DNA from 3 places in the Metabacillus sp. KJ11-3 genome. Region 3 is predicted to be linked to each of the others. Evidence: predicted binding sites of a transcription regulator. Region 3 holds the regulator's gene; each other region holds the start of a gene.
What was found. Region 3 encodes LexA, which represses DNA repair genes until DNA is damaged. Its sites were predicted from a motif close to CGAACATATGTTCG; they were not measured.
Positions count from the first base shown of each region.

Region 1: a site for LexA is predicted at 2,296-2,309, ahead of AC0L8O_RS13975 (WYL domain-containing protein). Genes of this name have one in related genera too.
Region 2: a site for LexA is predicted at 2,710-2,723, ahead of ruvA (Holliday junction branch migration protein RuvA). Genes of this name have one in related genera too.

Region 1 covers NZ_CM147865.1:2,746,961-2,751,252, reverse strand. The annotation lists gene AC0L8O_RS13985 (thermonuclease family protein) at 1-440, shown strand, start outside; gene pfkA (6-phosphofructokinase) at 747-1,706, shown strand; gene AC0L8O_RS13975 (WYL domain-containing protein) at 2,044-2,259, opposite strand; gene AC0L8O_RS13970 (hypothetical protein) at 2,431-2,700, shown strand; gene AC0L8O_RS13965 (hypothetical protein) at 3,233-3,430, opposite strand; gene glcT (glucose PTS transporter transcription antiterminator GlcT) at 3,761-4,292, shown strand, end outside.
Region 2 covers NZ_CM147865.1:968,210-972,501, reverse strand. The annotation lists gene queA (tRNA preQ1(34) S-adenosylmethionine ribosyltransferase-isomerase QueA) at 1-792, opposite strand, end outside; gene AC0L8O_RS04970 (DUF2905 domain-containing protein) at 841-1,041, opposite strand; gene ruvB (Holliday junction branch migration DNA helicase RuvB) at 1,034-2,038, opposite strand; gene ruvA (Holliday junction branch migration protein RuvA) at 2,048-2,656, opposite strand; gene AC0L8O_RS04955 (BofC C-terminal domain-containing protein) at 2,842-3,375, opposite strand; gene AC0L8O_RS04950 (YhcN/YlaJ family sporulation lipoprotein) at 3,502-4,227, opposite strand.
Region 3 covers NZ_CM147865.1:2,387,906-2,392,197, reverse strand. The annotation lists gene AC0L8O_RS12205 (MerR family transcriptional regulator) at 1-326, shown strand, start outside; gene glnA (type I glutamate--ammonia ligase) at 390-1,724, shown strand; gene lexA (transcriptional repressor LexA) at 1,808-2,428, opposite strand; gene yneA (cell division suppressor protein YneA) at 2,584-2,895, shown strand; gene AC0L8O_RS12185 (YneB family resolvase-like protein) at 2,930-3,592, shown strand; gene AC0L8O_RS12180 (DUF896 domain-containing protein) at 3,712-3,942, shown strand; gene sirA (sporulation inhibitor of replication protein SirA) at 4,113-4,292, shown strand, end outside.

The DNA.
Region 1 (4,292 bases), 360 kb from region 3:
ATGGTGAAGAAATACAAGTTGAACTCGGTATAGGAGAAAGAGACAAGTATGGACGTTTGCTCGCATACGTTTATCAAGATAATCAGATGATCAATAAACTATTATTGGAAAAAGGGTTAGCTAGGGTGGCGTATGTGTTTGAACCAAATACAAAATATATTGATGAATTTAAGGAAATTCAAAAACAAGCCCAAAATGAACAAGTAGGGATTTGGAGTCTTGAAAACTATGCGTCAGAAAATGGCTTTCAAGATGAAACACAAATTGAAAATGACGATACAGTTAATTCTGGTTGTACGATTAAAGGAAACATAAATTCAAAAGGAGAAAAAATTTATCATACAGTGCAATCTCCTTCCTACAATGTGACAAAGCCTGAAGAATTATTTTGTACAGAGAAAGAAGCGGTAGAAGCAGGCTATCGCCCAGTGAAAAGATAAAAGGTGATAAGAGCGTTAAAAACGTTCTTATCACCTTTTTTAGGTACTAAATATTTATTTCCTTACTTTATATCAATGAGTTAAACAAGTTACCATTATGGTTGTAAATCGTTTTAGAAGACTATTGATTAGAAAAAGAAAAATAGGAAAATCTATAATGAAGGAATTATTTGGTGGAAAAATGATTTATACATTCCCTATTGGTGAATATATTTATTGAAAATGAAATAAAACTAGATTTATAACTAAGGCTTATTTGTTACTTTCTGGATATATATAAATGGTTTTTTGAATGGAGGGATTTACATGAAGAAAATAGCTGTTCTAACAAGTGGGGGAGATTCACCAGGGATGAATGCGGCAATCAGAGCTGTAGTAAGAAAAGGTATTTATGAGGGTTTAGAGGTATATGGGGTTTATCAAGGATACGCTGGACTAATGGAAGGAAAAATGAAAAAGCTGGAACTTGGATCAGTAGGTGATATTATCCACAGAGGTGGAACGATTTTATACTCTGCTAGATCTGAGGAATTTAAAAAGGATGAATCCCAATATAAAGCAATTGAACAGTTAAAACAGCTAAGAATTGAGGGACTTGTTGTGATCGGTGGTGACGGCTCATATCGAGGGGCTGCGAAATTATCAGAGAAAGGGTTCCCTTGTGTAGGTTTGCCTGGAACAATTGATAACGATATTCCGGGAACAGATTATACTATTGGATATGATACGGCGTTAAATACTGTGATTAATAGTATTGATAAAATAAGAGATACTGCTACATCTCATGATCGTACGTTTATAATTGAAGTAATGGGGCGGCACGCCGGGGATATTGCCTTGTTTTCTGGTTTAGCTGTAGGAGCGGAGTCCATTATTATTCCTGAAAAAACGTATGAAATTCAAGATATAGTTGCAAAGCTGAAAAAAGGAATTGAAAGAGGAAAAAAACATTCCATCATTGTGTTGGCTGAAGGTGTTTGTTCCGCGAGTGAGCTTGCAGCAAAATTATTGAGTAATTATCAATTGGAAACAAGAATTTCGGTTTTAGGGCATATTCAACGAGGAGGAACTCCAACCTGCTTTGATCGTGTATTAGCATCTAGATTAGGAGCAAAAGCGATAGAGCTTTTACTGGAAGGGAAATCAGGTAGGGCAATTGGAATGCAAAAACAGGAAATTGTAGATCATGATATTATTGAAATTTTAAAGAAAAGGGATCCAATCCAGGAAGGTGTGTACACACTTTCTAAAGAGCTGTCCATATAAAAAAGTTGTTAATCGTTGGTAGAGGCTGACCAGTACGTATGATTTTTAGCGTACTGACCAGCCTCTTTTTTGTTTTAATTCCTATGTAAATGGAGGAATTTTTTAAAGGGAAATTTATTGACGCCTTTATGATATAAGCCCTGCCTCTCTTATATCGTTGCGGCTCCTAGGCCGCGCCACGTGTTTATGCGTCTAGCTGTGTTTGTTATAGGTAATGTCACTGGTAACGCGCTCAATTATGTATTACCCCAATAACACAGGGTAAAACCTATAGACAAGCTATTGGGAAATATAAAATGAGGAAAGAGGGCTACATGTCGAAGTAATTAGTATAAGGTTATACAGCGTTTGAAGAAGTTTGGATTCCTGCTGATAAAATATGATCAATTGAAAAGGTCCTTATTTGCCTGCGAAGTAAACAGTATGCAATTAATCTGTTTGGTGTGACTTTCTTTACGATGATTTTTCTTTGAGTAATTGAACGATCCTTAGCAATATAAATAATCGTGATCGGATGGTTTTGCTCCAGGCTCTGTGTGAAAAAACAATTCATTTCATCCACCTCCAATGTATTCCTTTATATTATATACGAACATACATTCTTTTATCCATACATACAAACATACATTCTTATTATTTTCTGCCATAATTGAACATTGTATAGCGTATGATGGATATTAGTAATCCGTGAAAAAATATATTAATGATGGATGGGGGAGAGAGAATGACAACTATCGAAAAAGCTAGGAGAATTAAGGAAATAACCAATGAAATGATCAGACATTATGTTAAAGATAATAAAGGAATAAAAGAAAGTGAACAGGAAAGGGCTGTTGAATTATTAGCTAGTGCTATTCAAGACTTTTCAGAAATATATCTAAATAAAAATGCAGACGACGATGAGATGCTAAAAGGAATTTTAGCAAAAGTAAAAATTGCTTCAAATATAATAGATGAAGTAAAAAAGCCAAAAGTGGTGATCAAAAGGGTATGATGTAGGCTAATATTACCAAAGTAAGAACGTGTGTTCTAATTTTAGGCGTCGTATGGTACAATTAGGTTGCAGTTTCATTAGGATCGAACAAGCCCCTTCTGGAAGGAGGTGATGCTTGTTGACGATTTATGAAAGTTTAATTTCAATGTTTACATTCGCCTCATTAATTATCGCTATTTTAGCCTTCTCACAAAAAAAATAGACCCTATGAAAAAGGTCTACTTATGTCACAAGATTTGGTCCAATAAGAAACTGCAGACTGTGGATGCGGCAACATCCACGGTCAATCCGGATTTAATTATAACACAAACTGGGAGATGTAGCAGTATCATTGTATCTTATTTACCGTTCATTGCTAAATTTAATTCTTTAGATAGGGTTGTGAATTCAAAATAGATGTCAAAAAAGACTGGTGTATTTTCATCATTATATAAAATAAGTCTATGTTGGGTTTTATCCTCTACATTATAAATAATTAATGCCTCTGAAATAAAGTCATCAAACCATTTATTTTTTACCTTTACTGAATTGGTTAAAGGAACTCTAATGAGATACCCTTTTTTAGGAAGGGGCTTGCTTGAATTGTAATATTTTTAATACCTTCTATTGCTTTTTTAACTTCACGATCAAATAATAATGAGCTTTCTTTCTCAAGTATAACAGAATTAGATTCTATATCTAGCACTTTTACGTCTGGTTGTTCTGCAGCTCGAGCGTTGTTTAATGTCATTAATCCTATAAAAAAAATAGCTGAATCATGATCATTGATTTTCGCATGTAGTCACCTCTTCTATAGCTTCCCCCAGCTTTTGATTTTATTCCTAAATAAATGTACGGTACAGCGGAACCCTACTCATAATAACTAGTAATTTACAGGTGTAAAGTGATATAAAAAAATAATTCCATTGTATTATAATCACTATAATAATTCTTTACTACAAAAATCGACAAATTCATTGACGTCCATGCTTAACTTTTGTACGATATGTAAGATTGAATGTAAAGGAGTTGTGGATTTCGTGAAGGAGTCCTTTAAAATAAAAAAACATTAAATAACAATGTGTTGATCGCTTCACATGACTCTTACGGAGAAGTGGTATTGATAGGTAAAGGTATAAGTTTTGGTAAAAAGAACGGTGACATTATTCAAGAGCAGAGCTATGAAAAAATGTTTGTGCTTACAAACCAAAAAGAACAAGAGCAATATAAAATGTTATTATCAGACATTGATGAAGACATGCTCGAAGTTGTTCAAGATGCTATTCGGTATATTTTTGAGCGTGTGGAAAAGCCGCTTAATGAACACATCCATATCGCACTTACCGATCACATAACTTTTGCTTTAAAGCGTTTGCAACAAGGGATGGATTTGAAAAATCCCTTTTTGTTAGAAACGAAATCTCTTTATCCTTTTGAATATGAGCTGGCAACAGATGTTATACAGTTTTTAAATAAGTCGTTATCTGTTGATTTGCCGGAAGGGGAAATAGGGTTTATTGCTCTCCATATTCATAGCGCAATTTCTAATAAACCATTATCTGAAGTTAATCAATATTCACAATTAATAAGCCTTTTAACTGAGGTTATTGAGG
Region 2 (4,292 bases), 1.4 Mb from region 3:
TGCAATCGTTTCAAGCGTTCTCGTAGAAGTTGTTCCCACTGTGATAATTCTTCCACCATTAGATCTTACGTTATTTAACAATGCAGCTGTTCCATCGGTTACTTGATAAAATTCTGCATGCATTTCATGCTCTTCTACCGTATCTGCACTTACCGGACGGAAAGTTCCTAAACCAACATGTAAGGTAATAAAGGCGATATGAACTCCCTTTTCTTTTAACTGGTCAAGAATTTCCTCTGTAAAATGCAACCCAGCAGTTGGAGCAGCTGCAGAACCAATTTCACGTGAAAACACAGTTTGGTAACGTTCACGATCATCTAATTGTTCTTTTATATAAGGTGGTAAAGGCATCTCTCCTAATTTCTCGAGCACTTCATAAAAAATACCTTCATATTCAAACTTTAGCAAACGTCCGCCATGATCACTTGTTCCAACACAGGTTGCTTTCAGGTTACCGGAACCAAATGAAATAATAGTACCCTCTTTTACCCTTTTAGCAGGTTTCACCAGTGTTTCCCATATGTCATCTTCCTGCTGCTTTAGTAATAATATTTCGATGCTTGCACCTGTATCTTCCTTGGTTCCGAATAAACGTGCCGGCATCACCCTGGTATTGTTTAATACTAAGCAATCACCAGCTTGCAAATAATTAATAATTGATTTAAACGATTCATGTTTAAGCTCACCATTATCTTTTTGAAGAACCATTAGTCTTGACGCATCACGTTCTTTTAATGGAACTTGTGCGATTAATTCTTCAGGAAGATGAAAATCAAATAATTCTACTTTCAAACCATTCACCTAATTTCTAACTTACTTATTTACCTTTATTGTTCTTTTTTATTTAAATCGACCAAAAAACGAGAAAACAAAGGAAAGAATAATACTGACGACAATACAGGTTACGATAGGGAAAAAGACTGTCGTATTTCCTTTCTTAAACACAATATCACCTGGTAGTTTTCCAATAAACTGTAGAAAAAATCCAACAACCAGAAGGATTCCGCCAATAATCATTAATACTTTTGGAAAATCAATCATGATGAGGGGCCTCCATTTGAAAATGTTTATAGACGAGATCTGTAACAATTCTTCCCCTAGGTGTTCGTTGCAGGAAACCTATCTGTAATAAGTAGGGTTCATAAACGTCCTCAATTGTATGTGATTCTTCTCCTATTGTTGCCGAGATTGTATCAATTCCAACCGGTCCACCACGAAATTTCTCAATAATTCCTAAAAGTAATTTGTGGTCGATATGATCAAGACCAAGCTTATCTACCTGAAGACGTTCAAGTGCATCCACAGCTAATACGGTTGAGATGGTTTCTTCACCCGTTACTTGTGCAAAATCTCTTACCCTTTTAAGAAGTCGATTGGCTATTCGTGGTGTACCTCTTGATCTTCTGGCCATTTCTATCGCTGCTTCGTGTTCCATACCAATACCAAAGAGATCAGCCGTTCTTTCAATAATATAAGCTAGCTGGTTCTCATTATAATATTCCAGCCTGCTTAAAACACCAAATCGATCACGAAGCGGAGCTGTTAAAAGGCCTACTCTTGTTGTTGCACCGATTAACGTAAATGGAGGGAGATCCAACCTGACAGATCTTGCCGTTGATCCTTTACCAATGACGATATCCAAGCAAAAATCCTCCATTGCAGGATATAAAACTTCCTCAATTGATCGATGCAAACGATGAATTTCATCAATAAATAACACATCACCAGGTTCGAGAGCAGTTAATACGGCTGCCAGATCCCCCGGTCTCTCGATCGCCGGTCCGGAAGTAGTTCTTATATTAACACCCATTTCATTGGCAATAATTGTTGCCAATGTTGTTTTCCCTAAACCTGGTGGTCCATATAAAAGTACATGATCAAGTGTCTCACTCCGCATTTTAGCTGCTTCAATAAACACCCTTAAATTTTCCTTTACTTTATCTTGACCAATATACTGTGACAGTGATTGTGGTCTTAAGGTTTGTTCTATATAGGATTCTTGTATATCCGCTTCACCCGAAACAAGGCGTTCATCCATGTTATCACCTTACTTTAATAGCTTTTGCAATGCTTTTTTTACATATTGATCTGTTGTTAACGTTTCTTTTTGTAAGGATGGAACAATTTTTTTAATCTCTCGTTCAGCATATCCCAGCACTTTCAACGCTTCTATCGCTTCGTTCAATGCATGATTTGCAGACTCTTTATACTCTATTTCTTCATGGTTAAAAAGATCAGGGGAATATAAGGCAGCGACATCGGCAAGCTTTCCTTTTAAATCCAGAATAATCTGACGTGCTGTCTTTTTTCCAACCCCGGGGAATTTCACTAAAAATGTGTCATTTTCATTTTCAATTGCCTCAATCACCTGGGAGGGATTACCAGATGCTAAAATAGCCAACGCTCCCTTCGGTCCAATACCCGTTACGTTCAATAATTTCATGAACAAAGCTTTTTCTTCCCTGGAAGAGAACCCGTATAACGCTATTAGATCTTCTCTCACATGTTGATATGTATAAACAATCGTTTCTTCTTTACGACTTTTTGTGTAACTAAAGGGGTTTGGGGCATGTATCTGGTATCCAATTCCATGATGATCGATCACGATATACTCAGGAGTGATATGATCCACAAATCCTTTAACAAATTCAATCATTTCCTCACCTCTTGCGACTGTACCTCATTGTGTCAATTAATTTCTTTCATCAGCGCACAATTGTTCTCATTATTATATCATACCATTAAAAGCAGTTAGTTTGTATTCCAAGATCGTTAATTTTTCATGAAGTACAAAAAAAGCTAACCCGATATTTATCTCTCAGATTAGCGTTCATAATACTATTACTTCTTTTCAATCTTTGAATATGTTTCATATATTTTTAACACTTCAAGATATTGATCTTTTGATTCAATTCTTATTCCTTCCATTAACTCATCGTGCTTGTGGCTCTCTAATTTCTCCACATCTAATTGAAAAAATGATTGTATAATATCATTGGAACCAGGTCTCCCATTAAAAATCGAAAATATACCGTCACCAGTAATGCCAAAATATCCATTCGTTTTTAACAATGGTGATATATCATCAACTTTACTTTGAAATACTATACTCTCCTTATTATGATCAAGTAGTATCCAATCAGAATACTTTTCCACTATTTCCCCTATAGAAGTTGCTTTCTCCAGGATAATTTCTTCACTTATCTCTCCATCTAAGTATTTTCTTTGTAACACTACTTTTACAGATAAAGGATGTTGAATACTATCTTCTTCTGCCATAACAGGTATGGTAGTATCAATGCTTACGAAACTACTAAGGAGAAAAACAACAAAACTACATACAGTTAGGATGTGACTGTGATAAGACATTCTCATCTATCTCACCTCATTCATATAAATTCACATGCAATCATTATTATTGTAGCCATTAGTAGAAGTTTTAACCAAAAGAAACCAAAACTAATATAAAAAGCAAGAGGCAAAGGCCTCTTGCTTTTTATATTAGCGGTTGTTTCCATTAAAAGGACGTTGAACAGCATTTCCAAGATCGTTTAGTAATTCGTTCACATCAGTATCAATGACATCTTTATCGACTCCGTTTTGAATATCATTATCGATGTTCCGAACACGGGTAAATGTCCCTTCATCCGTTACAACCTGAACATTTCTTCCATTGGCCATTTTACGAGTTTGACTTGTAATTTTCTCCTTCATATCTTGATCATTTTTATCATTAGAATCAACGGCCACTAACACATTATCGTCAGTTACCACAACTCGTGCGTTATCAACATTGTCCATTTTTTCAACCGCATTTTTTATTTTTTGAGCAGCCTCGCCATCACCGCGATTATAATAACCAACTTCATTTAAATGTCTATGATAATTCGCATCACCGTTACTGTAGCGATTATCACGAACAAGACCCGCATCCCTGTCTCCTAGTGGAACTGTTGGATTGCTTATATCTCGGGTGTTATTTCTATTATTTACTTGGCGAAAATAATGATTTCTATTATCACCATCGTTCATTCCATCCATCATCTCAGTAACAGGACCTTCATTATCTGCTCCATTTGTATTTTCGTTTGTATAGTATCCTATCGGTTGAGCTTGATTAGTGTTTCTGGTATTTTCTAACGCACCTTGATCTCCATTACAAGCGGTTAAACCAGTTGTTAAAAGGGCAATTGCAGTAAAAGCTGCAGCTTTTTTACCTTTTGTCAAAACAACAACCTCCCTGGAATATACATACAAGAGTTATGAGCTTAAGACATGCTCAATACTATCTT
Region 3 (4,292 bases):
GACAAATTCGTTATTATGAAGAAAATGAATTGATCTTTCCAGCTAGAACAGAGAGCAATAGAAGATTATTTTCTTTTAACGACGTAGATAAATTATTGGAGATTCGTAATTTGATTGAACAGGGTGTCAACTTAGCAGGAATAAAAGAGATTTTTTCTCGCAATAGCTCACATAGTGAAGAAAAACAAGAGCAACCTAAAACAGTTGAAAAACCTGATATAAGCGATTCAGAGTTACGTAAGCTTCTTAAATCCGAGCTCATGCAAGCGGGTCGTTTTAATCGACCTACATTAAGACATGGAGACATGTCGAGATTTTTCCACTAATTAATGTAGTAGCAATTAAAAATTGAATATAAACTTTTTGAAATTGGAGAGGAGATTTTAAGGGTGGCTAAATATTCAAGAGAAGATATAGTGAGTTTGGTAAAAGAAAATAATGTAAAATATATCCGATTGCAATTCACGGATATTCTTGGAACAATCAAAAATGTTGAAATCCCAACAAGTCAGCTAGATAAAGCACTAGATAATAAAATGATGTTTGATGGTTCTTCAATTGAAGGGTTTGTACGAATTGAAGAATCCGATATGTATTTATATCCAGATTTAGATACATTTGTAATCTTCCCTTGGACAGCTGAAAAAGGAAAAGTAGCACGTTTTATCTGTGATATCTATAATCCGGATGGAACTCCGTTTGCAGGAGACCCACGTAATAACTTACGCCGTCTTCTTTCTGAAATGGAAGAACTTGGGTTTACTGATTTCAACTTAGGGCCAGAACCAGAATTTTTCTTATTTAAATTAGATGCAAAAGGTGAGCCGACTCTGGAACTTAATGATAATGGCGGTTATTTCGACTTAGCACCGACTGATCTTGGTGAAAACTGCCGTCGTGATATCGTTCTAGAACTAGAAGAAATGGGCTTTGAAATTGAAGCTTCTCACCATGAAGTGGCACCGGGGCAACATGAAATTGATTTTAAATATGCTTCTGCTATTAGAGCATGTGATGATATTCAAACATTTAAGCTAGTTGTTAAGACAATTGCTCGCAAACATGGTTTGCATGCTACATTTATGCCAAAACCTTTATTTGGTGTTAATGGTTCAGGTATGCACTGTAACTTATCTTTATTCAGTAAAGGTGAAAATGCATTCCTAGATCCAAATGGAGACTTGCAATTAAGTGATACCGCAAGACAATTTATTGCAGGTATAATCAAGCATGCTCCTGCCTTTACAGCAGTGACAAACCCAACGGTTAATTCATATAAACGTCTTGTCCCTGGTTATGAAGCACCTTGTTATGTTGCTTGGTCTGCGCAAAACAGAAGTCCATTAATTCGTATTCCAGCATCTCGCGGCCTAAGTACACGCGTAGAAGTACGTAGCGTTGACCCTGCAGCAAACCCTTATTTAGCAATGAGTGTTCTATTAGCAGCCGGTCTTGATGGAATTAAAAATAATCTTGAAGCTCCAAAACCAATTGACCGCAACATTTATGTTATGTCAAAAGAAGAGCGTATTGAAAATGGGATCGTGGATTTACCGGCAACATTAGCTCAGGCACTAGATTTATTAAAAGCTGATAGCACAATGAAACATGCGTTAGGTGAGCACCTATTTGAACACTTCATTGAAGCGAAAGAAATCGAATGGGATATGTTCCGTACTCAAGTTCACCCATGGGAAAGAGAACAATACATGTCAATGTATTAATAGAATAGAGAAGGCCTCGACTATTGTTGAGGCTTTTTTGTATTTAGAGCAAAACAAGAAAAGGCTTATCTTTTAAGATAAGCCTAGTGTACTGTACGATAAACGCCAATTACTTTACCTAAAATACTTACATTTCGTAAAATAATAGGTTCCATTGTAGAGTTTTCAGGTTGCAGACGAATATAATCTTTTTCTTTAAAAAATCTTTTACATGTCGCTTCGTCGTCTTCTGTCATAGCGACAACAATATCACCATTGTTTGCGGTCTGTTGCTGGCGAACAATCACTAAGTCTCCATCTAAGATACCGGCTTCAATCATACTTTCACCCATAATTTCTAGCATAAAGACATGTTCATCTTCCGAAATATAGCGATCGGGTAAAGGAAAATACTCTTCTACATTTTCGATAGCAGTTATAGGAAGACCAGCAGTGACTTTTCCGATAACCGGAACATTTACCACGTTACTCTTTGGAATATGGGGTGTTTCTTCTTCTAAAATCTCAATTGCTCTAGGTTTTGTTGGGTCCCTTCTAATTAATCCTTTGGATTCTAATCTAGCTAAATGTCCATGGACAGTTGAACTTGATGCCAGACCTACAGCTTCACCAATTTCACGGACAGAAGGTGGATATCCTTTCTTTTGGACCTCATCTTTTATGAAGCTTAAAATATCTTGTTGTCTTTTTGATAGTTTTGTCATCCTCTGTGACACCTCGGATCCTCTAATTTATGTTTATTATAGCATCATTTACCTATAAATACAAACATAAGTTCGAAAAAAACGCTTGACTAGAACAGTTGTTCGTCTTATACTTTAAGTATAAATACGAACAAATATTCTTACGGGGTGTTATTATGAAAAAAGAATCTTTATCTTACATACTAGCTTTTTTTGTTGTTCTATTAGCCATTACAGCAGGAATTACTTATACAAATAAAACAGACAGCTTAGAAAAATATCACCAAGTCGAAATTAAAGAGGGTGATAGTCTCTGGTCGATTGCAGATCAGCTTCAAGAGAAACATAGTATTTCGAAACAAGAGTTTGTCAAATGGGTTCAGGAAAAAAATCATATTCATTCAACTACCATAGCTCCAGGGGACATCGTTTTTGTACCAATACAAAAGGAAGAATTCCAACAATTTCAACAGATAGCGAGCGAATAAAACAACAAAGAATGAATTGATAGGTGTGACAGAAATGAAAGCAATTATTTATTGTCGTGTTAGTACAGAGAAAGATACACAGGATACTTCAATTGATAGACAAAAAGAAGAGCTTCTTACACTAGCGGAAACTCACAGTATGGAGGTTATTAAAGTAATTGAAGAAAGGCATAGTGGATTTGATGTTGATCGTGATGGGATTATTGAAGCGCTTGAATTGTTAAAAGACAAGAAAGCATCTGTATTATTAGTTCAGGACGATACTCGGTTAGGACGAGGTCACGCTAAAATTGCACTCTTACATGAAATAAAGAAATTTGATGCCACAGTATTCACCTTAAATGAAAAAGGTGAGCCTGAGTTATCCGAAACAGATTCAATGATACTGAGTATTCTTGCAACAGTAGAAGAATTTCAAAGAAAGCTGACAAATTACAAGATTAAAAGAGGAATGCAGAGAGCGATAGAAAATGGTTTTAATCCTCAGGATAATTTAAAGAATCAAGAACAGGGAGGAGGACGTGAGAAGATAGAGGTACCAATTGATGAAATCATTAAACTAAGAGATAAGAAGCTAACATTTCAGGAAATAGCTGCAACACTGAGAGGTTTAGGATTTGATGTTAGCAAAGCGACAGTCCATAGAAGATACAAAGAGCACCTCGAAAAAACTCACCGAAATTTAGATGATACATAAGTTAAGAAAGTTGTTATTTTCTTCTCTATTTAGTATGATGACATTTGTGACAATACTTATATCCAAAAATTATTTACGCAGTGTGCTGAGTATATATTAATAATGTGAGGAGTAAAATGATGTTACCAAAATCTAAAATAGATCGAATAAATAAATTATCTAAGAAATCAAAGACAGAAGGCTTAACGGATAAGGAAAAGGTTGAACAACAGGCATTACGTAGGGAATATTTAGATGCTTTTCGCTCTTCTATGAAAACTACACTTAAAGGAGTTACAGTTGTTGATCCAAATGGGAATGATGTAACACCTCAAAAAATCAAAAATGAGAGAAGGAAAGATCTTCATTAATGACAGGAGGAGGGCCATTATTCCTCCTGTTTCCTTTTTGAAACTGATGTTTAACCAGATTCAAACTATAGCTGTTCGACAAAAATAGTGCCTTATCTCTCCAGTTTAAGACAATTATTTCTTTTGACTTCTTATATAATGAGAGAAATAGAATGGTTGGGGAGAGTGAAATGGTGAGACACTATTATATTTATTTAATAGAAGAAGAGTTTGCAAGTCACTATTTTGGGCGGGAATCAAAAATCTACCATCTGTTTCAAGACTTTCACTGGACAACAGCTCGTTCAGCTCATGGAAGTACAATCGAAAAACAAATTCAGTATATTTCAAAACCAATACCAGCTTTATTT